4 regions of the uncultured Rummeliibacillus sp. genome follow, and region 1 is predicted to be linked to each of the others. Evidence: riboswitches for the same ligand, from Rfam matches in the RefSeq annotation. Region 1 holds a riboswitch; each other region holds the start of a gene.
What was found. A riboswitch is a leader RNA that binds a small molecule or an ion and turns the genes downstream of it on or off. The one in region 1 is predicted to bind S-adenosylmethionine.

Region 1 (4,274 bases):
TGCTAGGTGAATACCGGCATCATAGGCTACATAGGCGGGATTTGTTGTTAAAACATAATCTCCCGGGTTACAAAAGGCCATTGGTACATGAACTAAACCTTCTTGAGAACCCATAGTTTGAATAATTTCTGATTCGGGATCTAAATCTACATTACTACGACGTTTATAATAATTTGCAACAGCTTGGTAGAATTTTTTCGTTCCGCCCAAAGTATAACCGTAAGAACTTGCTAATGCTGCTTGATTAGAAAGTTCCATACGTACTTTTTCATCGGGGGGGAGGTCTGGGCTACCGAGACTTAAATCGATTAACTTAGTACCAGAAGCTGCTTTACGATTGGCGGCCGCTTTTAAATCTCCGAATATTGCTTTTGGAAACATAGCCATTTTTTTTGATCTTTCGATTTTCACTAGTAAGCACTCCTTAGTTAAAACTTAAATTTAACAATTATTTTATCATAGTTATCTATTATATAACAGTAAAAATTAGAAAAATTAAAAAACATAATCCGCATACAAAAACATATCCAGGAAGAATAGTCAAACTTAGTAGGTAATATAATAGATTTAATCTAAATATGTATAAAGAGTCTATTTCAAAATCCTCCTTAGTTTAAAAATGGATACTGATTGTAACCTACATTCATGTGGCTTTTTTTCAATTTTCATACTAAATTCTCCATAATTATAATAAGCTAGGAATAAGTGGTTCTTTTTCTTTAAAGTTGCTTAAGTTTCTGTTTTTCTTGTATTTTCTGAAAAGTTTGCAATATCAGCATTTCCATGTTAGGATTACATTAATTGTATAGATCTTATCAAGAGAAGCTGAGGGAAATGGCCCTATGAAGCTTCAGCAACCTCTGCTCTGCAGAAAGGTGCTAAGTCCTACAAGACAACTGTCTTGGAAGATAAGAAAACTGAGCGGAATTTAAACCTCTTTTCTTATCATAGAAAAGGGGTTTTATTTTTTATCACTCAATTACATTAAGCTAGTTCCTACATCAATTCCACCTATATAACCTAACAAACTAGTGTTAGGTTGAGAGAAGTAATTGTAGGAATTTAAGTTAGTGATTTCAATTGTCAAATTATGAATAATCTTCTCAATCGAAAGTGATTAAAGATATTCAAAAAGGAGAGTTACAAATGCCAATTAATATTCCTAAAGATTTACCTGCTACAGAACTGTTAAAAAAAGAAAAAATATTCGTAATGGATGAAGATCGATCTAGAAGTCAAAATATTCGTCCTTTAAATATAGCTATATTAAATTTGATGCCACAAAAAGAAAAAACAGAATTACAACTTCTTAGACTTTTAGGTAATACACCTTTACAAACAAACGTAACATTTCTAAATACTGCAACACATGAATCAAAAAATGTAAGTAAATCTCATTTAGAAACTTTCTATACTACTTATGAAGAGGTTAAACATCGTCGTTTTGATGGACTGATCATTACTGGTGCCCCAATTGAGCTTATGGAATTTGAAGATGTTGATTTTTGGGAAGAAATAAAGCAAATAATGGATTGGTCAAAAACAAATGTAACATCTGTTTTACATATTTGTTGGGGAGCACAAGCAGCCCTTTATCATCATTTTGGAATTGGAAAATTCCCGTTACCTGAAAAGTGTTCAGGAGTTTTTAACCATACAGTAAAAGATTCAACTGTAAAATTATTAAGAGGGTTTAATGACGTGTTCACTGCACCACATTCACGTAATACTTCGGTTTCATTAGAAGAAGTCGAAGCGCATCCTGAATTATCAGTGTTATCCTCTTCTGATGAAGCTGGCCTTTTTATAGCTATTTCAAAAGATGAAAGATTAATAATGGTAACTGGCCATTTAGAATATGATGCTTGTACATTGAAAGATGAGTATGAAAGAGATGTCGCAAAAGGTTTAGACATCCCTATACCTAAACATTATTTTCCAAATGACGATCCAACGAAGAGGCCTTTGAATGTTTGGCGTTCACATACACATCTACTATTTTCAAATTGGTTAAACTATTATGTATACCAAGAAACACCATATGAATGGGAGTGAACAGACCGTTGTAAGCAAACGAATGCTTGCAACGGTATTTTTTATGAGAGAAAGGATTTGATATACTAATGTTAATGAAATATTAGAAATGAGGAAGTACAATGTTTAAAACAATCGGGGTTTTAGCACATGTCGATGCTGGTAAAACGACATTTTCCGAACAGTTGTTATTTCATACAAATAGTATAAAAACTAGAGGCCGCGTAGATCATAAAGACGCTTTTTTGGATTACAATGCGATAGAAAAGGAAAGAGGAATAACTGTTTTTGCGGAACAAGGTAGATTTATAAAAAATGGAGATACTTATACAATTATCGATACGCCTGGACATATAGACTTTTCTCCTGAAATGGAAAGGGCTATAAAAGTAATGGATTATGCAATAGTCATAGTAAGCGCTGTTGATGGAGTAGAAGGCCATACAGAAACAATTTGGCAACTCCTCAAAAAACACGAAATTCCTACTTTTCTATTTATCAATAAAATTGATCAAGAAGCTGCAAATGTTCCTAAAGTACTTAAAGAATTGCAACAAGAATTAGATCAAAATATTCTTCCAATTACTAACTGCTTAACAAATCAAACTCTATCAGAATCAGTTATTGAATTTATCGCTGAACATGATGATGAATTATTAGAAAAATATTTGGAACAAAATATTGATATGCAACTTTTTTTATCAACATTTCGACGCTTGATACAAAATAGAGAAGTATTTCCTTGTGCATATGGTTCCGCCTTAAAAGATATCGGTATAGTAGAATTTTTAGATCAAATTTCTATTTTAACGGAAACAACATATAATATAGAGCGCCCTTTTACTTCAAGAATATTTAAAATTAGACATGATAATAATAGGCAACGAATTACATTTATGAAGGCGTTAACAGGTACATTAAAAGTGCGTGATGAACTGAAGTTTGGAGAGAATACAGAAAAAGTAACAGAAATTCGATTATATAATGGCAACCAATATGAAGTTGTAAAAGAAGTAAAAGCTGGTGAAATATTTGCTGTTACTGGAATTTCTAGTGCTGCTATTGGAGATATAATTGGGGAGGAAGTTACCGATTATGGTCTATCAGTTAATATAATCCCAACATTACAATCGAAAGTAGTAAATGAAGGTAATGAAAATATAAAGGATGTATTAGCTTATTTTCAATTATTGGATGAAGAGGATCCTTCTTTACATGTAATTTGGAATGAGAGATTCCAAGAAATCCATTTACATGTTATGGGGATTATTCAGTTAGAGGTATTAACTGAAGTTGTTAAAAATCGATTTGGTTTACATATATATTTTGAAAAACCTCAAATATTATATAAGGAAACAATAGCGTCAAAAGTAATTGGATATGGTCATTTTGAACCTCTAAAACATTACGCTGAGGTGCATCTTCTAATGGAGCCAACTGAAAGAGGAGCAGGTATAATATTTGAAAATGCCTGTCAAGCAGATGACTTATCTGATGGTCACCAAAGATTAGTGAAACAACATATTTTTGAAAAAGAGCACCATGGTTTATTAACTGGTTTTCCTATTACAGATATTAAGTTTACGTTACTGACAGGACGAGCTCATATTAAGCATACAGAAGGTGGCGATTTTAGAGAAGCCACTTTAAGAGCGATTCGACAAGGTCTTGAACAAGTAGAAAATCATTTACTAGAACCATATTATCATTTCAAAATGAAAGCTTCTGCTGAATTTGTTGGGAGAATGATGACGGATATTCAAAAATTGCATGGTGAATTTGAGCCTCCAATAATGACTAAAGAAAAAGTACTGATCAATGGTAAGGGACCTGTATCAACGTTTATGGATTACAACTCAACATTTTCATCTTATACGAATGGAAAAGGTGTATTAAATTTGACGTTTAGTGGCTATGATCAATGCCATAATCCAGATGAAGTAATTGAAATGATTAATTATGATAAGAATAGTGATCCTGAATACACATCTTCAAGTATATTTTGCTCGAAAGGTAAAGGATATACAGTTCCTTGGGCCGAAGCAGAAGTAGCAATGCATTGCTTAAAAAAATGATATTGTGTGGGAAGAATCTAATAATTGGCCTTCAAGATTTGAGGAGATAGATGAACTATACAATTTTTTGAGCAACAAATCTAGCACCTCAGTTATTGTCTATGACGAATGTAATAACTGAAATTTATTAATAAGTTTGATCAAGTACGTATATTATTATATTTG
Region 2 (4,274 bases), on a different contig from region 1:
TATTATCGCCGACTATATTGTATTAGCAACCCCACATGCAGTAACGAGTAAGATATTAAAAGACAAAAGAATTGATGAAGAACTAAATACCATTCATAATGCTTCTATTATTACCATTTATGTAGGATTTAATATTCCTGATGAAAAGCTACCAGCTGATGGTACGGGCTATATAGTATCAAAAAATAGTGATGTAAAATGCAATGCTTGTACTTGGACAAGTCGCAAGTGGAACCATACATCTAAATCGGGTAATTTACTTGTCCGTCTATTTTATAAAAGCTCAAATCCTATATTCAATAAGCTCAAACATTTAAACGAAGAAGAGTTAACTGCAATAGCATTGGAAGATATTAAGAAATCATTAAAATTAGATAGCGAACCAGCTGTTGTAAATGTGACAAAATGGAATGATTTAATGCCTGTCTATGGTATGGGACATGCAGAAACGGTAAAATCATTGACTACCCAATTAGAAGAAAAATATCCACATGTTATTTTAGCAGGATGCTCATATTATGGAGTAGGCATTGGAAATTGCATTAAAAACGGACAAGACACAGCAGAAAAAATTATCCAATCAATTTAATAATTCTAAGTTTCTATGACCAAGAGCTAATCTCTCTCTTGGTCTTTTTTTATTGTAATATTGGAACTCACTATGTAACATGGAAAGATAAGAAAAAAGAAAGAGGTTTATAAAATGATGAGAAAGTTGAGTTTAGTGCTCGGTATTTTATTACTCTTTACGGGATTAGTATTGACCTTTCAAAAACCAATAATGGTATTGTTGGTAGATAACATGTCTAAGGAAACAATCCAAAAGACCAATATTGAAAAAGCAAAGACAACACCACAGGCAACTTTCGATTTTGCAAAGGTGGAAAATATTCGTTTACAAGATGTACTTGATGCCCAAACGAAAAAGAAAGATGTACATGCAATTGGAGCAATTAGTGTACCGGATGTTCATATGCAATTACCAATCGTCTATGGAATTTCAAATATTAATTTAACGGTTGGTGCAGGAACGATGAAACAAGATCAAGTTATGGGACAAGGAAATTACTCTTTAGCTGGGCATAATATGAATAATGGTAAAACCTTATTTAGCCCATTAACAAAAGCACAAGAAGGTATGAAAGTTTATATTACAGATTTCAGAAATATATACGAATATCAAATTTCTGATATGTTTATCGTCAAGCCAACACAAGTAGAAGTGATTCAAGATCAAGGAGATGAAAAGCTAATCACACTTGTCACCTGTAACTATAATGGTGAAAAACGTATGATTATTCGCGGAAAACTCATTAAGAAAGAAACATATACTGATGATACGAGCTATTTTAAGTTAAAATAAATTTTTATAGCTTACTAAAAGTCTTTCCTTTTACAACCGTAAAATGAGTTGCAATTATAAAAAATACAAATGTAACTCATTTTTTCATATGTCCTTGACGAAAAGTATATTAAGGAGTATGATTCTTTTAATTATTCTAAAAATTAAATATTATTTCTTATCAAGAGAAGCTGAGGGACTGGCCCTATGAAGCTTCAGCAACCAGCCAATTGGTCAGGTGCTAATTCCAGTGGAGTAATCCTGTAGATAAGAAGGAGCAATCAATATGCATTCTAAAACCTTCTTATTTTTTGTTAAGAAGGTTTTTTATTTTAAATTTGATGAAATTCCCACATCGATTTTTCTCACAAGCTCAATGTGGAAAATAATACCGAGTGGTAGGACTACGGTGGAAAAGAAAGGAAGGACAGTATGGGACTTTTAGAAAAACTTCAATCGCAAGTTTTAACTGCAGATGGTGCAATGGGAACATTATTATATTCGTATGGAATCGACTATTGTTATGAGGAATTAAATGTTAAAAAGCCAGAAGTTATTGAGAATATCCATCAACAATATATCGATGCAGGTGCAGACATTATTCAAACGAATACTTATACAGCAAACGCTATTAAATTAGAACGATATGGTCTTGAAAATTCTGTGAAAGCCATAAATGAGAGTGCCATTCAGATTGCAAAAAAAGTTGCTTCAAAAGGGGAACAGTTTGTTTTAGGGACAATCGGTGGTATTCGGGGTATTCGAAAAAGTGATGCGACTTTAGACGAAATCATTCGGTCGTTGGATGAACAGGCAGGAATTCTACTAGCTGGTAATCCGGATGGACTTTTGCTTGAAACTTATTATGATTTTGATGAATTAAAGGCAGCAGTAAAGCATTTGCGCAGAATCACTGATGTTCCAATAATTTCGCAAGTATCGATGCATGAACCAGGTATTTTGCAAAATGGTTTACGATTAAATGATGCTCTTCACCAATTAGAAGCAATCGGCGCTGATATCGTAGGCGTTAACTGTCGCTTAGGTCCACACCATACTATCCAAGCCTTTGAAGATGTAGAACTCCCATCAAAAGCCTTTCTTTCGGCTTATCCTAACGCAAGCCTTTTAGATGTTGAAGATGGCAAAATAGTTTATGAATCTGAGGCAGAATACTTTGGCAGATCCGCAGTATTGCTAAGAGATCAGGGAGTAAGGTTGATTGGTGGATGTTGCGGAACAACACCAAAACATATAGAAGCGGTCAAACACCGTTTGGCAGATCTACCACCAATTCAGCATAAAGTAGTTAAGCATAAAGAAGTCATATTGATTAAAGAAGCTACAAAAGAAAGTTATAAGCCACTTCATGAGAAGGCGAAAAAGGAACGTTCTATTATAGTGGAACTTGATACACCAAGGCATTTGGAAATCGAAAAGTTTATAGAAGGTTCCAAGGCTTTATATGAAGCTGGAGCTGATGCTGTGACCATGGCAGATAATTCACTTGCCTCACCGCGAATTAGTAATATGGCGATGGGATCAATATTAAAGCTAAATAATAATATTCGCCCTCTTGCCCATATAACCTGTCGTGATCGGAATTTAATCGGTTTGCAATCACATTTAATGGGGTTAAATGCGTTGGGCATTCATGATATTTTAGCGGTTACAGGCGACCCATCCAAAGTAGGGGATTTTCCAGGCGCAACAAGTGTATATGATGTCTCTAGTATTGAACTTCTCCAACTTATAAAAAAATTGAATGAAGGTATTTCATTTTCTGGAAAGCCACTCCGGAAAAAAGCGAATTTTTCAGTAGCTGCAGCATTCAATCCTAATGTACGTGTAGTAGAGCGTGCAGTTGGTCGGTTAGAGAAAAAAATCGAAGCGGGTGCAGATTATTTCATCACACAACCTGTCTATAGTAAAGAAAAAATTATTGAAGTGTATGAAGCAACAAAACATTTAGAAACGCCTATATTCATTGGTATCATGCCACTTACAAGTGTAAGAAATTCGGAATTTCTGCATCATGAAGTGCCGGGTATTAAGCTTTCTGAAGAAGTATTAGAACGTATGAGAGCGACAGGTGAAGATAAGGAAGCCGCGAGATTTGAAGGAATTGCTATTGCAAAAGAGCTGATTGATACAGCGGCCGAATTGTTTAATGGAATCTATTTAATCACACCATTTATGCGTTATGATATGTCAATTGAGTTAATGAACTATATACGCGAATTAGATTTCAAGAGAGAGGATGAAAGCAACTATGTCAAAGCATCTCATTGAAGAACGACTTGAAAATCACATTTTAGTTTTAGATGGTGCCATGGGAACGATGTTGCAAAATGCAAATTTAACAGCGGAAGATTTTGGTGGAGAGGAATATGAAGGGTGTAACGAATATTTGAATATTACTCGACCAGATGTTGTTGAATCGATACATCGTGCTTATCTTGAAGCAGGTTCAGATGTTATTAGTACAAATACATTTGGCGGGACACCAGTTGTTTTAAATGAATATTCTTTAGGAAATAGAGCAGAGGAAATCAATAAAAGAGCAGTAGAAATTGCAAAAAAAGCGGCGGCCGAATTTTCAACTCCCGATTGGCCGCGCTTTGTAGCGGGCTCTATGGGCCCAACTACCAAAACACTTTCAGTAACGGGTGGTATTACTTTCGATGAGTTACAACATGATTTCTATGTACAAGCGAAAGGACTAATTGAAGGCGGAGCGGATGTTCTTCTACTTGAAACAAGTCAAGATATGTTAAATGTCAAAGCGGGCACTTTAGGGATTAAGCAAGCTTTTGAAGAGCTACATAAAAAGATTCCTGTGATGATATCAGGGACAATTGAACCTATGGGTACAACACTAGCTGGTCAAGGAATCGAAGCATTTTATATTTCAATTGAACATATTAATCCT
Region 3 (4,274 bases), on a different contig from region 1:
TGCTTCACGCACTGCTACGACATTACGGAATTGATCAGGCATGTTTTCTAGGAATACGGCATCGTCTAATTTCATACCTGCTGCTAATGCAAAGTTTCCTGGTACACCAGCTAGATCCGCACTTTCTACAGCACGAGGAAGTCCTGCTGCTTCAATTTCTTTGAATTTTAAGTTTTTAGGATTTTCCTTTATATCTTTTGTAGAAGCTTTTAATTGGTCAATATTATCATCAATTTTGACTAGTCCCTGATCTTGTAAAGATTTTAAAGTACGAGCTAAGTTTGATGGGTCGTTTGCAATGGCAATTGTTGCTCCATCTTTGATATCATCGACTGATTTATATTTTTTAGAGAAAAAGCCCATTGGTGCTGTTGGTACAATGATTAGACCTTTGATTTTTGTTCCATTTTGTTTGTTAAAGTTTTCTAAGTAGATAGAGTGTTGGAATAAATTCGCATCAATGTCACCAGAATCTAATGCTTTGTTCGGTTGGATATAATCACTAAATTCTTTTAACTCTACTTTGTATCCTTTCTTTTCAAGCTCCGGTACGATTGCTTTTTTAAGCATATCACTATATGGACCTGCTGTTGCACCAATTGTAATGTCTTTTGTTTTTGTTGCTTTACTTGTATCTTTTGATTTATCTCCACCACAAGCCGCTAAAGCCACTGCTAGTACTAGCGTTAATACGCTAAACAAAAATTTCTTCATGTTTAAAACCCCCAATTTTTTATAAAAAGCTATTTTTTCAGAATGCTAGTTACTTTTAACGTTTATCGACTGCTTTTGCAATCGCGTCTCCTGCTAATTGAATTGCTTGGACAATGATGATTAATATAACAACTGTCGCAATCATAATAGTGTTGTCATAACGGTAGTAACCAAAGCGAATTGCTAGGTCACCAATACCACCACCACCGATGATTCCTGCCATTGCTGAGTATGCTACTAAACTAATAATTGTCATGGTGATTCCTTGAATGACACCAGACTTTGCTTCTGGGAGTAACACGTCCTTAATAATCATCCAACGCGTCGCCCCTACAGCAATAGACGCCTCAATAACACCTTTATCAATTTCTCGAAGTGATGTTTCAACAAGTCTTGCGAAAAACGGAATTGATGCGACTGACAAAGAAACACTTGCTGCAATAGGCCCTATCGTATCGCCTATTAACCACTTAGTAACTGGGAATAACGCTACTAAAAGAATGATATATGGAATTGAACGTATTAAGTTAACGATAAAGCCAACCACTACATTCACAAAGCGGTTACCAAGTAAACCGGATCTACTTGTAGAAAACAAGCCTTTTCCTGTGATGAATAAAAGCAAACCAAGTGGTAAACCAATCACCAAGGCTACTGCTAAAGAAATCCCTACCATTAGAAGCGTTTGACCAAATGCTTTCCAAATATCAGGAAGCATTTCTGTAAAATGACTAGGATCAAATAACATTGTCTAACACCTCCACTGTGACTCCACGACTTTCCATATAGGAAATCGAACGGTTAATATCTGCAACTTGCCCATTCAGTTCCATTAGGAAAATGCCGAGTGGCCTTTCCTGTATATATTCAATCGTGCCATGTAGAAAGTTCCCACGTACTTCAAATTGTTGTAGCATATCTGAAATGACACCTTCGCCAGCTACATCACCTTTGAATAAGATTTTAACAATTCTCCCCTTGACGTTTTGTAAAATGGTTGGTGGAATATCAAACGACACTACACTGTTTATAAATTCTTGCGTTAGGGGCTTTTCAGGGTTGGCGAAAATATCATAAACCGACCCTTCTTCGATTACCTTTCCATTTTGCATAATCGCCATGCGATCACAAATTTCCTTCACAACGTCCATTTCATGTGTTATTAGAATAATTGTAATACCAAGTTCTCGGTTGATTTTCTTTAACAATCGTAAAATAGAGGTTGTTGTTGTTGGGTCAAGCGCTGATGTTGCTTCATCGCAAAGTAATATAGAGGGGTTATTAGCTAATGCTCTTGCGATTCCCACACGCTGTTTTTGTCCACCACTTAACTGGGCTGGAAACACATCTTTTTTATCTGACAAACCAACCATATGGAGCAACTCTTTGACTCTTTCATTTCTCTTTACTTTTGATATATTTGCAGCTTTCAATGCAAACTCAATATTTTCCCCTACTGTTTTTTGGCTAATTAAGTAAAAGTGTTGGAAAATCATCCCGATTTTCAATCGTGCTTGTCGAAGTTGCTCACCTTTTAATTTTGTTAAATCTTGACCATCGATTAATATCTGTCCATCTGTTGGCTGTTCTAATAAATTAATGCACCGTAATAAGGAACTCTTGCCTGCTCCAGAATAACCAACTATTCCAAATATCTCTCCGTTATCAATTGTCAATGAGACATGATCTACACCGGTTACGCTTTTCTTTTTTACCTTGTAAATCTTTGATACATTTTGTATTTCCAGCATATACATCCCTCTAATCATTGTTAAATTACTATTGCACAAAAATTCATAATTTCTATTGAAAAACTATGTATTCCTACTAAAAAAAGATACATCCTTCTACTGAAAGATGTATCTTCTAATCAGATGTCGATTTATCTTTCAGAAATAAATTCTGTAGGAATTAGCACCTTCCCAAACGGGGGTTGCTGGACTTCACAGGGCCTATCCCTCAGTCACTCTTGATAAATTCCATTTGTTAAGTTGTAAGTTTATGTTAACCATATTATTTCTTTTTATATTATTTGTCAATCTATTTTTAGAAAAAATAAATTATTTAAAAATATTTTTATATTGGCTTATTTTATGTCTATTATTCAAATACCTTAACATTGAGGATAAATTCTACCGGAACCCATTTATCTTTATATTGGGTATCATTGTGTAGGCATAGCTTTTTTTCTTCGCTAATTAGTTTGGTGATGATTCCTCTATAGTGAACACTAGTTTGTTGGTGCCAAACGTCTAATAATACTTCTTTTTTGCCGTAATATGCTTGCAAAAGTTCTTCCTCTAAGGCTTGTAGGGTCCATTCATCAAAGGTCGGCTTTGTGATTTGCTGATCTTCTTGTTGCCAGGTTCTTAGTCTTTGTACATGTTCTGGCAACATCATCGCAGTCCATTTTATGTTACCTCGATCACGTAACATTTGTAATACCACTCCTTAGTATTGGAATCAGTTTTAGATTTAAATTTTATGCCCACCGAGTAATTTAGAACGATCGATAGCTGTTCCTGCATTTGTATATGATACGGCACGTAATAGAGCCGTAGAACCATAGTGGGTACGAAGGTGATCCATTGTGGTCCCAAGTTGTCGCCGTTTCCAACGTGTTTTATCAAAAAAACTAAGTTGCATAGAATGTTCTGATTCTAACTTTGAAATACTGACACTGATTTGTCGTACAGGGCGCTCGTTGTATTGTTCGTTCAATATCTGTTGGCAAATTTGATAAATAATCATCGTATCGTTTGTTGCTTCATCTATCGTACGTGAACGCTGGAAACCTCCTCCAAAAGCGTTTTTGCTATAAGAAATCCCAAGCGTAATCGTACGTCCTACTTTATAAGCTTCACGCGCTCTTCTTGCCACATCTTCACACATTTCTAGAAGTACGGCGAGCACTTCCGTTTTAGTGTTGTAATCCCGCATCAATATTTGGCTTTTACCATAACTAATTTGACCTTCTATCAATGGCGCTTCGCCAACTTTTGATAGATCAATTCCCCAAGCGTGATAGTAGAGTTGATTGCCCATAATACCAAAATGCCTTTCTAATGTTGTTAAATCAGCGTGCGCTAAATCCCCAACAGAAAAAATCCCCATATTATTAAGGGTTCGCTCGATTCGATGGCCAATTCCCCACATTTTAGATAATGGTGCAACAGGCCATAGCTTTTTTTCTACATCTTCAAAGTCCCACTTCGCAAACCCTGTTTTTTTTGCATCTAAATCAAGTGCAAGTTTTGCTAATAACATATTAGGACCCATCCCAACTGTGCTAGGAATTTCAAATTGGTTATAGAGTTCATATTGGATTTGGTGTGCTGTTTCTACAGGATCTCCCCACAGTTTTTCAGTGCCAGTCAGATCCACAAAACTTTCGTCAATGCTGTATACATGGATGGCCTCCTTCGGCACATAGCTGTTCAATAACTTGGTGATTTCGACTGACATGCGTACAAAGTATTCCATCTTAGGTTCAAACAAATGAATATCTGGATGCTTCGGTATCTCATATAGTCTCGTTCCAGTTTTCACTTGAAAACGTT
Region 4 (4,274 bases), on a different contig from region 1:
TTTAGAAATAAAAAGAATATGTCTTTTCTTTTAGTTAGCTTTTTGTGCATTTTATTTTATCCCATATTTCTACTACTATATCTTCAAAACAAAATTAGTGGTTCATCTTTTATTCTTTTCTTTTTACTTAGCCTAATTATTCTAACAACTGTTCGTATTTTAAAAAGGAAAAAAGTATACAAAAGAAAAATCAGCTATGCAGTTTGTATACTTTTTATATTATTTTGTTATGAGCTTCCGCTAATTTTTTATGATGCTACAACACATGTGGCACTTCTTTATCAGCCACCTGAGGAAATTATCGAAGGGACTAATATCTATTTACTTGGTGTGAATAGTGTAGAATTCTCTTTAACAAAAAATAAATTAGATGTTTCGAAAATCTTAGAAAGACAACATGTCAAGCCACTTGCTATCGTTGAAGGTGATAATAAAGATCGCTATGCTAGTAAAAATAGACAACTTTTAAGCTGGCTTCATCTTAAAGAAGACACTACTGAACAAATGAAGAAAAATGTTAGTTACTATTTAGAGCAAACCGATCAAAAGACAGAGAAAAAAATAGATGCCTTTCTAAATAGAGAACGTATCGGTGGAGATAGCGGAGGTTTGGCACTTGTATTGTCTGGAAAAGTTAAAAATGAAGGTTTACAAAACGAACACCCTATTGCTATAACGGGAGCAATCGACAAAAATGGTAACGTAAAGACAATTGGCATGTTAAAAGAGAAAATCCAAATCGCTAGTATTTCAGGTATTTCTTATCTAATTATCCCTAGTGGGAATAAAGAAGAAGCTAATAAATTTCGAAAGGAGATTAACAGTAATATTCAAATTTTTGATGTAGCAACAATTGATGAAGCCATTGAGGTTATTGAAAAGATTAATCAAAAATAAAAAGTCGTTCACTTTTTGTGAACGACTTTTTATTTTTGTGTAAATACTTCACTGTTATTTTAAAGAATCAGCAAATTTTGCTTTTAATGCAGATACTTTGTCTGTATTTTCCCAAGGAACATTCAAATCTGTACGACCGAAGTGTCCGTAAGCTGCTGTTTGTTTGTAAATTGGGCGACGTAAGTCTAGCATTTTAATAATTCCTGCTGGACGCAAGTCAAAGAATTCTCGAACCGCTTCAACTAAATCACTTTCTTTAACTTTCCCAGTACCAAAAGTATCGATTGCGATAGATACTGGTTGTGCAACGCCGATTGCATATGCAAGTTGTACTTCTGCACGTTCTGCAAGACCTGCGGCAACAATATTTTTTGCAACATAACGAGCTGCATATGCACCAGAACGGTCAACTTTTGTAGCATCTTTACCAGAGAAAGCACCGCCACCATGACGAGCATAGCCGCCATAAGTATCAACGATAATTTTACGGCCAGTAAGACCTGCATCACCTTTAGGACCACCAATTACGAAACGGCCTGTTGGATTGATAAAGTATTTTGTTTTGTCATCTAGAAGTTCTGCTGGTACAACTTTAGCAATAACTTCTGATTTTAAATCTTTTTTAATTTGTTCTAAAGTTACTTCTTCATCGTGTTGAGTGGAAATAACAATTGTGTCCACTCTTACTGGATGGTTATTTTCATCATATTCGATAGTTACTTGTGTTTTACCATCTGGACGTAAGTAATCTAATTGACCTGATTTACGAACTTCTGTTAAACGACGTGCTAATTTGTGTGCCAAACTAATTGGAAGTGGCATTAACTCAGGTGTTTCGTTGCAAGCATAGCCGAACATTAAACCTTGGTCCCCTGCACCAATTGCTTCAATGTCTGCATCTGTCATAGATCCTTCACGTGCTTCTAATGCTTTGTCAACACCTTGTGCGATATCAGGTGATTGTTCACCTACAGCAACAAGTACTGCTAGGTTTTCTGCATCAAAACCGTATTTACCACGAGTGTAGCCAATTTCCGCTACTGTATCGCGAACAATACCTTTCATATCTACATACGTAGTAGTTGTTAACTCACCTGTTACAAGTACTAGACCTGTTGTAACCGTTGTTTCACATGCTACACGTGCATTTGGATCTTTTGCTAAAACAGCATCCAAAATTGCATCTGAAATTTGGTCACAAATTTTATCTGGATGTCCTTCTGTTACGCTTTCTGAAGTAAATAATCTTCTGTTTGTCATTTGGTTTCCTCCTATTATCAACGAGATCCTCTCGAAAAAAAGATACGGTACTCATTACCCATGTCCGTTTATGTTCTAAACGTCAAGCCAGCTATAAGCTGCTTTTTTAACACGAGGATATAGAAAGTGCCAGTACATAATATAAATAGAATGCAACAAATCGCATATAATAATGAAACAAATCAGATTTGCTTCTATTTTTTGAAAAAAAAAACCTTTCACTCATCGAAAATCAATGAGGAAAGGATATGTTTCGTAAGCACCTTTCACTCTTATCGTTCAAGGAATCTTCCTTGCATCAGATTAGCACCAACGCATCACGTGAAAGATAATGCAGGTTGCCGGGCTTCATAGGGCCTGACCCTCCACCAGCTCGGGATAAGAGTATCCGTTCTAATGCATATACTAAGTGATATTACTATGAAAGTCAAACTTATTTTCTTATAGTAATAAAAAAATCAAATTCATAAAAATTAATTTCCAATTAGTATAGACTATTCGTTTCAATGTGTTATACTAATTCTCGAGATGAAGAAAAGAAACCCATTTAAGGGTAATAACATAAAAAGGAAGGTACGAACAAAGATGAATTCAGTAGAAATTGCGAATGAACTGAAGGGTTTATTACAAGGAAATAACATTTCAGTACAACTTTCAGTCCCACAATTAGTGGAAAAAGCAACTTCCCGCGGTGAAGCAATCTTAACAGTTGATGGCGCTGTTCGTGCAGTAACAGGCAAGTATACAGGACGTTCACCTAAAGATAAATTTATGGTAGTCGAAGAATCTTCTAAAGATCAAATTGATTGGGGTAAAATTAACCAACCAATTTCTGCAGAAGTGTTTGATTCATTATATAACAAAGTTGTTAACTATTTAAAACAAAAAGAAGAAGTTTTTGTGTTTAAAGGCTTTGCAGGTGCAGACAAAGATTCTCGCTTAGCAATCCGCGTTGTTAATGAATACGCTTGGCATAATCTATTTGCTCACCAATTATTCATCCGCCCTACTGATGAAGAACTAAATACACATGAAGCTGATTTCACTATTTTATCCGCGCCTACTTTTAAAGCGGATCCAAAAGTGGATGGTACAACTTCAGAAACTTTCATCATCGTATCTTTAGAAAAACGTATTATTTTAATCGGCGGCACTGAATATGCTGGAGAAATGAAAAAATCTATCTTCGGTATTATGAATTACTTATTACCACAAAACGGAATCCTACCAATGCACTGTTCTGCCAATGTAGGTGAACAAGGAGACGTTGCTCTATTCTTTGGTTTATCAGGTACTGGTAAAACAACGTTATCTGCAGATGGTAATCGTAAACTAATCGGTGACGATGAACATGGTTGGTCTGATAACGGCGTGTTCAATATTGAAGGTGGTTGCTATGCAAAAACAATCAACCTTTCAGCTGAAAAAGAACCAGAAATTTATAACGCTATTACATTTGGTACAGTGCTTGAAAATGTTATCGTAGATTCTGAAACTCGAATTCCTGACTACGATGATGAGACACTAACACAAAATACTCGTGTTGCATACCCAATCCAAAACATTGAAAATATCGTTGATCCTTCTGTTGCAGGTCACCCAAAAACAGTTGTTTTCTTAACAGCTGATGCCTTTGGTGTTTTACCTCCAATTAGTAAATTAACGAAAGAACAGGCTATGTATCACTTCTTATCAGGTTTCACTTCTAAAACACCTGGTACAGAGCGTGGTGTTGTAGAACCTGAACCAGTATTTTCAACTTGCTTCGGAGCTCCTTTCTTCCCATTACATGCTACTGTTTATGCAGAAATGTTAGGAAAGAAAATTGATGAACACCAAGTAAATGTATTCTTAGTAAACACTGGATGGACTGGCGGAATCTACGGTGAAGGTAGTCGTATGAAACTTTCTTACACTCGTAAAATGGTACGCGATGCTATCGACGGTAAACTTAATGATGTATTTACCGACAAAGACCCTATCTTCGGTCTTGCAATGCCAACTGCAATTGAAGGTGTACCAACAAATCTTTTAAATCCGCGTAATGCTTGGGCTAATAAAGAAGCTTATGATAAAAAAGCAACTGAATTAGCTGGTATGTTCCATGAAAACTTTAA

Region 2: another riboswitch for S-adenosylmethionine. It lies ahead of Q0977_RS12840 (bifunctional homocysteine S-methyltransferase/methylenetetrahydrofolate reductase); the one in region 1 lies ahead of metA (homoserine O-succinyltransferase).
Region 3: another riboswitch for S-adenosylmethionine. It lies ahead of Q0977_RS05840 (methionine ABC transporter ATP-binding protein); the one in region 1 lies ahead of metA (homoserine O-succinyltransferase).
Region 4: another riboswitch for S-adenosylmethionine. It lies ahead of metK (methionine adenosyltransferase); the one in region 1 lies ahead of metA (homoserine O-succinyltransferase).

What each region holds. Positions count from the first base shown of each region.
Region 1 covers NZ_CAKQBI010000016.1:9,174-13,447, reverse strand. Annotated here, with positions in the region: gene Q0977_RS11335 (aminotransferase class I/II-fold pyridoxal phosphate-dependent enzyme) at 1-411, opposite strand, end outside; SAM riboswitch class I at 810-915, shown strand; gene metA (homoserine O-succinyltransferase) at 1,147-2,055, shown strand; gene Q0977_RS11325 (translation factor GTPase family protein) at 2,157-4,109, shown strand.
Region 2 covers NZ_CAKQBI010000021.1:26,909-31,182, forward strand. Annotated here, with positions in the region: gene Q0977_RS12830 (protoporphyrinogen oxidase) at 1-589, shown strand, start outside; gene Q0977_RS12835 (class A sortase) at 704-1,363, shown strand; SAM riboswitch class I at 1,518-1,616, shown strand; gene Q0977_RS12840 (bifunctional homocysteine S-methyltransferase/methylenetetrahydrofolate reductase) at 1,775-3,634, shown strand; gene metH (methionine synthase) at 3,615-4,274, shown strand, end outside.
Region 3 covers NZ_CAKQBI010000006.1:96,837-101,110, reverse strand. Annotated here, with positions in the region: gene Q0977_RS05850 (MetQ/NlpA family ABC transporter substrate-binding protein) at 1-714, opposite strand, end outside; gene Q0977_RS05845 (methionine ABC transporter permease) at 770-1,462, opposite strand; gene Q0977_RS05840 (methionine ABC transporter ATP-binding protein) at 1,452-2,465, opposite strand; SAM riboswitch class I at 2,594-2,693, opposite strand; gene Q0977_RS05835 (YolD-like family protein) at 2,815-3,150, opposite strand; gene Q0977_RS05830 (DNA polymerase thumb domain-containing protein) at 3,190-4,274, opposite strand, start outside.
Region 4 covers NZ_CAKQBI010000002.1:199,388-203,661, forward strand. Annotated here, with positions in the region: gene Q0977_RS02595 (S16 family serine protease) at 268-897, shown strand; gene metK (methionine adenosyltransferase) at 952-2,157, opposite strand; SAM riboswitch class I at 2,427-2,542, opposite strand; gene pckA (phosphoenolpyruvate carboxykinase (ATP)) at 2,743-4,274, shown strand, end outside.